Regions from separate parts of the Streptomyces sp. NPDC029466 genome, predicted to be linked through region 1. Evidence: riboswitches for the same ligand, from Rfam matches in the RefSeq annotation. Region 1 holds a riboswitch; the other holds the start of a gene.
What was found. Region 1 has a riboswitch for glycine ahead of gcvT (glycine cleavage system aminomethyltransferase GcvT). Riboswitches for the same ligand answer to the same signal wherever they lie in the genome.
Positions count from the first base shown of each region.

Region 1 (4,074 bases):
CGGGACACCGACCGTGCCGTCGGGGTTGACCGCGATGCCGATCTGCGGCGGCAGACCGCGGGCGAACTCCCGGGCCGGGGCGACGGTGAAGGACATATGCGAGCCGATCACCCGCAGGAATTCCTGTTCGGAGCTGTAGACCGGGACGTAGTGCGCCCCGTCGAGCTCGACGGTGGGCAGATCGAGGCCGCGGGCGCCGGGACCCGCGCTCTCCGGGCCGCCGCCCTCGGGCAGCGGCACCCACAGCCGGCTACGGCCGAGGACCTCGACGATCCGGCCGCCGGCGCCCGGGTGTCCGACCGACGCGGACAGCACCTCTTCGAGCTCGTTCGCCGGCCATGCCAGCTGCGGTATCCCCTGCTCCGGAAATGTCATTCGTCCCACCCGTTCCAAACCGCGCCATCTGGCCAAAGACCCTAGACGAGAAGGCGCGCGATGTGGTGTGCGGGGGCGTGCCCGGGCGCATCAGTGGAAGGCGAGGGTCTCCAGCGCGCTCGCCGCCCGCCGGTCGAGGAGGACGGCGGAATGGAAGCCCTTCGGCAGCCGGGACGATTCCGCGGCGCCGACCAGCCGGCCCACCGCCCCGCGGTGCCGGGCGAAGGCGTACCCCGACACCCCGCGGCCCCGTGACTCCTGACCGGAAAGCGCCACCTCGGGCGCCACATCGAGCAGCACCAGATGCGCCCCGCGGCCGCCGCGCCGGGCCGCGCGCGCGATCCAGCGGCGCACCCACGCCAGCGTCCCGCAGTCGTGCACCACCACACTGGCGCCGGAGCGCAGCGCCCGACCCAGGGTCAGATAGTGGGCGGCCCGGACCAGCGGGCGGTAGAGCCCGTACGGCAGCCGGCGCAGCCTGCCGTGCTCCCAGCGCTCGCGGACGTCCTGGGAATCGATGCGGTGCACGACGGCGCCGTGCCCGTCCAGCGACGGCACGACCCGATGCATCAGGGTGCTCTTGCCGCTGCCCGGCAGGCCGGAGACCACCACCAGGTCGCCGGCCGGGAACCGCAGCTCGGTGGCGCCGGGCGGGCGCCGCTCGCCCCGCAGGTCCACGACCGCGGTGCGGCGTCCGGGCCGGATGACGGCCCGCCGCGCACGGCCGGGCCGGGACATGGCGGCGGACGGCGCCGTCGGCACGACGTCCGGGGGCACGACCCCTGAAGTCGCCCCGAATGCCGCTTCGCTGTGCACCGTGATCGCCCTCCCCGCCCGTTCTGGTCCGGTTCGCGTCCGTCCCCTACCCGCAGAGTGTCAAGAAAAGGTAATGCCCATCAAGGTGATTGTCCGATCTGCCCACGTCGTGGGCGGGGCGGCGGCGGGGGCTCCTTTATCCGGCGATCCCGTGCAATGATGTGGCCGCCACGTGCACATCACAGCTCACCTGTGCACCGCCAACTGCATACCGGCCGCTTGAACCCGCGCGGGAGAGTCCCCGGCCGCCACGGCGGGGCGCCGAAGGAGCAAGTCCTCCCTTGAATCTCTCAGGCCCCTATACCGCACGGGCGAGGCAGATCTGAAAAGCGAGCCGCTGCCCGGCTGACGGGGGCGGCTCCACCCAAGGTGCAAACCGGGTCCGTTCGCGGGATACCGGTGAACCTCTCAGGTTCCGATGACAGATGGGGAGAACGTCTTGTCACCCCTGCCTGGGAGCCCAGAACCATGACTGATGCCCCCCGCCGTACCGCGCTGGATGCCACCCATCGCGCGCTCGGCGCGACCATGACCGACTTCGCCGGCTGGGACATGCCGCTGCGCTACAGCAGCGAGCGGGACGAGCATGTCGCCGTCCGTACCCGCGCCGGACTCTTCGACCTCTCCCACATGGGTGAGATCACCGTCACCGGGCCGCAGGCCGCCGACCTGCTCGACTACGCGCTGGTCGGCAACATCGGCGGCGTCAAGACGGGCCGCGCCCGCTACACCATGATCTGCGAGGACAAGGGCGGCATCCTCGACGACCTGATCGTCTACCGCCTCGCCGACCAGGAGTACATGGTCGTCGCCAACGCCTCCAACGCCCAGGTGGTGCTGGACGCGCTCACCGCTCGGGCGGGCGGCTTCGACGCCGCGATCCGCGACGACCGGGACGCCTACGCACTGCTCGCGGTGCAGGGCCCGGAGTCCCCCGGCATCCTCAAGAAGCTGACGGACGCCGATCTGGACGGTCTGAAGTACTACGCGGGGCTGCCCGGCACGGTCGCCGGGGTGCAGGCGCTGATCGCCCGTACCGGCTACACCGGTGAGGACGGCTTCGAGCTGTTCGTCCGGCCGGCCGACGCGGTCGCCCTCTGGGAGGCGCTGACCGAGGCGGGCAAGGACGCCGGTCTGGTGCCCTGCGGGCTGTCCTGCCGGGACACCCTGCGCCTGGAGGCGGGCATGCCGCTCTACGGGCACGAGCTGACCACCGCGACGACGCCGTTCGACGCGGGCCTGGGCCGGGTCGTGAAGTTCGAGAAGACCACCAACGGCGGGGACTTCGTGGGCCGCGAGGCCCTGGCCGAGGCCGCCGAGCGCGCCGAGACCCGGCCGCCGCGCAAGCTGGTCGGGCTGATCGCCCAGGGCCGCCGGGTGCCGCGGGCCGGATACCCGGTCGTCACGGCCGACGGCACGGTCATCGGCGAGGTCACCTCCGGGGCCCCGTCCCCCACGCTCGGCAAGCCGATCGCCATCGCCTATGTCGACGCGGCCTACGCCACCGCGGGCACGGAGGGTGTCTGCGTGGACATCCGTGGAAGCCATGAGCCGTACGAGGTCACCGCGCTGCCGTTCTACAAGCGGCAGAAGTAACCGTTCCTCCACGGCAGGCGGCGGCGCGCGCCCGCGCGTCTCACCGCGCAAGACGTTCCCCCGGACTTCGTCCGGGTGGTGCCCCCCTTCACGATCACACCCTCGCGTACAGGAGAATCGAGCCATGAGCAACCCCCAGCAGCTGCGCTACAGCAAGGAGCACGAGTGGCTGTCGGGCGCCGAGGACGGCGTCTCGACGGTCGGCATCACCGAGCACGCGGCCAACGCGCTCGGCGACGTCGTCTACGTACAGCTCCCTGAGGTCGGCTCCACGGTCGCGGCGGGCGAGACCTGCGGTGAGCTGGAGTCGACGAAGTCGGTCAGCGACCTCTACTCGCCCGTCGACGGTGAGATCGCCGAGATCAACGAGGATGTCGTCAACGACCCCTCGCTGGTGAACTCCGCCCCGTTCGAGGGCGGTTGGCTGTTCAAGGTGAAGATCAGCGGCGAGCCGGGCGACCTGCTCTCGGCCGACGAGTACGCCGCCTTCATCCAGAGCTGAGCCCCCGGCTCTCCCCCGCTCCCGGGCCTGCCCGGACGGGAGCCCCGACCGCCACCGCCCGCGCGGAAGCTCCCCCGGACCCCGTCCGGTAAGGCCCCTCGCGCCCCTGACTCCCCAGGAACACTCATGTCGCTTCTCAACAGCTCCCTCCATGAGCTCGACCCCGACGTCGCCGCCGCCGTCGACGCCGAGCTCCACCGCCAGCAGTCCACCCTCGAAATGATCGCGTCGGAGAACTTCGCTCCGGTCGCCGTCATGGAGGCCCAGGGCTCCGTCCTCACCAACAAGTACGCCGAGGGCTACCCCGGCCGCCGCTACTACGGCGGCTGTGAGCACGTCGACGTGGTCGAGCAGATCGCCATCGACCGCATCAAGGCGCTCTTCGGTGCCGAGGCCGCCAACGTCCAGCCGCACTCGGGCGCCCAGGCCAACGCCGCGGCCATGTTCGCGCTGATCAAGCCGGGCGACACCATCCTGGGTCTCAACCTCGCCCACGGCGGGCACCTGACCCACGGCATGAAGATCAACTTCAGCGGCAAGCTCTACAACGTGGTGCCGTACCACGTCGACGAGAAGACCAACCTGGTCGACATGGAGGAGGTCGAGCGCCTCGCCAAGGAGCACCGCCCCAAGCTGATCGTGGCCGGCTGGTCCGCCTACCCCCGCCAGCTCGACTTCGCCGCCTTCCGCCGGATCGCGGACGAGGTCGGCGCCTACCTGATGGTCGACATGGCGCACTTCGCCGGTCTGGTGGCGGCGGGCCTGCACCCCTCCCCCGTGCCGCA
Region 1 covers NZ_JBVHZH010000012.1:62,066-66,139, reverse strand. Annotated here, with positions in the region: gene ACZ4XD_RS12495 (enhanced serine sensitivity protein SseB) at 1-375, opposite strand, end outside; gene ACZ4XD_RS12490 (AAA family ATPase) at 466-1,152, opposite strand; glycine riboswitch at 1,412-1,507, shown strand; glycine riboswitch at 1,508-1,626, shown strand; gene gcvT (glycine cleavage system aminomethyltransferase GcvT) at 1,660-2,787, shown strand; gene gcvH (glycine cleavage system protein GcvH) at 2,912-3,289, shown strand; gene glyA (serine hydroxymethyltransferase) at 3,416-4,074, shown strand, end outside.

Region 2 (4,074 bases), on a different contig from region 1:
GATCGGTCCCACGCCCGTCTCGGGGCCCGCGGTGGGCTGAAGCGGGTGGTTGGGCAGGTACGGCGCCAGGTGGGCGCGTACGCCGACCGGGCCGACACCGGGGCCACCGCCGCCGTGCGGGATGCAGAAGGTCTTGTGCAGGTTCAGATGCGAGACATCGCCGCCGAACTTGCCCGGCTCCGCGAGCCCGACCAGCGCGTTGAGGTTGGCGCCGTCCACGTAGACCTGACCGCCGGCCTCGTGCACCGCCGCGCAGATCTGGGTGATGTGCTCCTCGAAGACACCGTGCGTGGAGGGGTAGGTCACCATCAGGACCGCGAGCTCGTCCCGGTGCTTCTCGATCTTGGCGTGCAGATCGTCGGTGTCGACCTCGCCGTCCTCACCGGTCTTGACGACGACGACCTTCATCCCGGCCATCACGGCGCTGGCGGCGTTGGTGCCGTGCGCCGAGGACGGGATCAGGCAGACCGTACGCTGCTCGTCGCCGTTGGCGCGGTGGTAGGCACGGACGGCCAGCAGACCGGCCAGCTCGCCCTGCGAGCCGGCGTTCGGCTGGATGGAGACCTTGTCGTAGCCGGTGACCGTGGCCAGCCGCTCCTCCAGCTCCTGGATCAGCGTGAGGTAGCCCTCAGCCTGGTCGGCCGGCGCGAACGGGTGCAGCTGACCGAACGCGGGCCAGGTGACCGGCTCCATCTCGGTGGTGGCGTTCAGCTTCATCGTGCAGGAGCCGAGCGGGATCATGCCGCGGTCCAGCGCGTAGTCCTTGTCGGCGAGGGTGCGCAGGTAGCGCAGCATCGCGGTCTCGGAGCGGTACTCGTGGAAGACCGGGTGGGCGAGGTAGTCGTCGTTGCGCAGCAGCCCCTGCGGCAGCGCGTCGGCGGCGGCCGCGTCCAGCTGCTCGACGTCGCCGGACACCCCGAAGGCGCTCCAGACGCCGGCCAGCTGCGCCCGCCCGGTGGTCTCGTCACAGGCGATGCCGACCAGGTCTGCGTCGATCTGCCGGAGGTTGACACCGGCCTCGCGGGCGGCGGCGACGACCTCGGCGGCCCGGCCGGGCACCCGCGCGGTCAGCGTGTCGAAGTACGTGCCGTGCGCGATCTCCACCCCGCCGGCCCGCAGGCCCTCGGCGAGGATCGCGGCGTAGCGGTGGGTGCGGCGGGCGATGGTCCGCAGGCCCTCGGGGCCGTGGTAGACCGCGTACATGCCGGCCATGACGGCGAGCAGCACCTGCGCGGTGCAGATGTTGCTGGTGGCCTTCTCCCGGCGGATGTGCTGCTCACGGGTCTGCAGCGCCAGGCGGTAGGCCTTGTTGCCGTCGGCGTCGACGGAGACGCCCACCAGACGGCCGGGAAGGCTGCGGGCGAACTGATCACGGACGGCCATGAAGCCGGCGTGCGGTCCGCCGAAGCCCATCGGAACGCCGAAGCGCTGGGTGGTGCCGACGGCGATGTCCGCGCCGAGCTCACCGGGCGAGGTGAGCAGCGTCAGGGCGAGCAGATCGGCGGCGACGGTGACGATGGCGCCCAGCTCGTGCGCCTGCTCGATGACGGCGCGGGGGTCCCGCACCGCGCCGGAGGCACCCGGGTACTGAAGCAGCACGCCGAACACTCCGCGCTCGGCGATCTCGGCCGGAATGCCGTCGGACAGATCCGCGACCACGACCTCGACGCCGGTGGGCTCCGCACGGGTCTCGATCACGGCGATGGTCTGCGGCAGACAGTCGGCGTCGACCAGGAAGACGCCCTTCTTGACCTTGCCGACCCGGCGGGAGAGCGCCATCGCCTCGGCGGCGGCGGTGCCCTCGTCCAGGAGCGACGCACCGGAGGTGGGCAGTCCGGTCAGGTCGGCGACCATCGTCTGGAAGTTCAGCAGCGCCTCCAGGCGGCCCTGCGAGATCTCCGGCTGGTAGGGCGTGTACGCCGTGTACCAGGCCGGGTTCTCCATGACATTGCGCAGGATCACCGGCGGGGTGAACGTGCCGTAGTAGCCGAGACCGATCATGGGCGCCAGGACCTCATTGCGGTCCGCCAGGCTCTTCAGCTCCTGGAGCACCTCGGCCTCGGTACGGGCCTGCGGCAGGCCGAGCGTCTCGGCGCTCTTGATCACATCGGGTACGGCGGTGGCGGTGAGCTCGTCCAGCGACCCGAAACCGATGTGCGCGAGCATCTTCGCCTGCGCCGCGTGGTCGGGACCGATGTGCCGGCGCTCAAAGGGGGTGCCGCGTTCCAGCTCGGTCAAGGAGATGCGATTGGTGGTCATCTGCGGGGGCCTCCTGGTCGGTACGACCTACGAGGGGCACCACGGCACGGGTGCCCGGACGGCCTCCCCCTCTGTCATTCAACCTGAGAGCTTCACCGGCCCGCGGGTGGCGGCCCGGCTTTCACCGTCGGTGAGGAGGGGTCCCGGCGCTGTGCCTTCCGTGGCCCGCCCTGCTTTCCAGAGTGACCTCGTCCATGCGGTACGTGTGCCTGAGAGATTCCGGGGAGGATTTGCTCCTTCGGCGCCCTCGTCGCGAACGACAAGGACTCTCCCGCACGGGGTCTGCGGCCATTCGCCAGCCTACCAGCGTGGCTCTCGAAGGCTCCTTCGAGTGGCCGGGGCATGAAATGTGCCGTTTGGTAGTTGTCAGAGGGCAGTTGCGACCAATTGGAGGGGCCGTGCAAACCGATATCGATCCCCGAAGCCTGATCGGCCGCAAAGCGTTCGACCGTAATGGCGCGAAAATAGGGACCATCGACGAGGTCTACCTCGACGATGCGACGGGGGAACCGGAGTGGGCGGCCGTACGCACCGGACTCTTCAGCCGGGACGCGTTCGTCCCGCTGGAGCCCAGCAAAATGGTCGGTGAAGGCCTGCACATCCCTTACGACCGCAAGCTGATCAAGGACGCGCCGGACTTCGGCGTGGGCCGCCATCTCTCCCCTGAGCAGGAACTTCAGCTCTATCACCACTACCGTCTGGATATTTCCTCCCCGACCGATCCGGTGTCTCCCGGCTCCGGCGACAAGAACTTCGGCAAGATCGCCGGCTCGGACGACTGACCGTCGGCCGGCGCCCCGCCCACCAGCGGCAGGGGCTCCCCCGGCCGCAGCGCCGGGTCCTCGACAGCAAAGGTCCGCACCCTCCCCGGTGCGGACCATGGCGTTTCGAAGCGGACGGTCACTCTCCCCACCCCGCTCCCCTGCACCCAGCCCGCCCCGTACTGGTCGTGGACCACGTCCAGCCCCGGATACCAGCGCCGCGGCCGCTCCTCCTCGGCCTCGTCCGACTCCCGCTCGCCTGCGGCCTGCTCCAGCGCCGCCGCGGTCGCGGCTTCCGCCGCCTCCCGCTCCGTCGCCGCCTGGGCGAACAGATCCCCTTGTGTGAAGTCCGCCAGCCCGCTGACCCCCACACCCAGCAGCCGCACCCCGCCCGTGGTGTCCACCGTCTCCAGCAGGCGCACAGCGGCCTCCCGTATCACCGCCGGATCGTCGGTCGGCCCCCGGAGCGTCTCGGAACGGGTCAGCGTCGAGAAGTCGTAGTTGCGCACCTTGATGACCACCGTGCGCCCGGAGCGCCCGGCCGCCCGCAGCCGTTGTACGCACCGGTCCGCCAGCCGCAGCACCTCGTTCCGCACCCGCATCCGGTCGGTGAGGTCGACCTCGAAGGTGTCCTCGACGGAGATGGACTTCGCGTCCCGCTCCGCCACCACGGGCCGGTCGTCCTGCCCCAGCGCCATCGCGTACAGCCCCGCGCCGTGTGCCCTGCCCAGCAGTCGCACCAGCTCGGCCTCACCGGCCTCCGCGGTCTCCGCGACGGTGTGGATCCCGGCCCGGCGCAGCGTCTCGGCCGTCGCGGGGCCCACCCCGGGCAGCGTCCGCACCGTCATCGGGCCCAGCAGCTCCCGTTCGGTGCCCGGCTCGATCACCACCAGCCCGTTCGGCTTGGCCGCCTCGGACGCGATCTTCGCCAGCATCTTGGCCCCGGCCAGCCCCACCGAGCCGGTCAGCCCCGTCGCCGACCGGATGTCCCGCCGCAGCCGCTCCCCTACGGCCCGCACGGCCGCCGTCTCGGCCGGGACGCCACCCGCCTCCA
Region 2 covers NZ_JBVHZH010000045.1:9,271-13,344, reverse strand. Annotated here, with positions in the region: gene gcvP (aminomethyl-transferring glycine dehydrogenase) at 1-2,259, opposite strand, end outside; glycine riboswitch at 2,447-2,543, opposite strand; gene ACZ4XD_RS29240 (PRC-barrel domain-containing protein) at 2,658-3,041, shown strand; gene ACZ4XD_RS29235 (DNA polymerase IV) at 2,951-4,074, opposite strand, start outside.
Region 2: it holds a riboswitch for glycine, as region 1 does, so the genes downstream of both, gcvP (aminomethyl-transferring glycine dehydrogenase) here and gcvT (glycine cleavage system aminomethyltransferase GcvT) in region 1, are expected to answer to the same signal.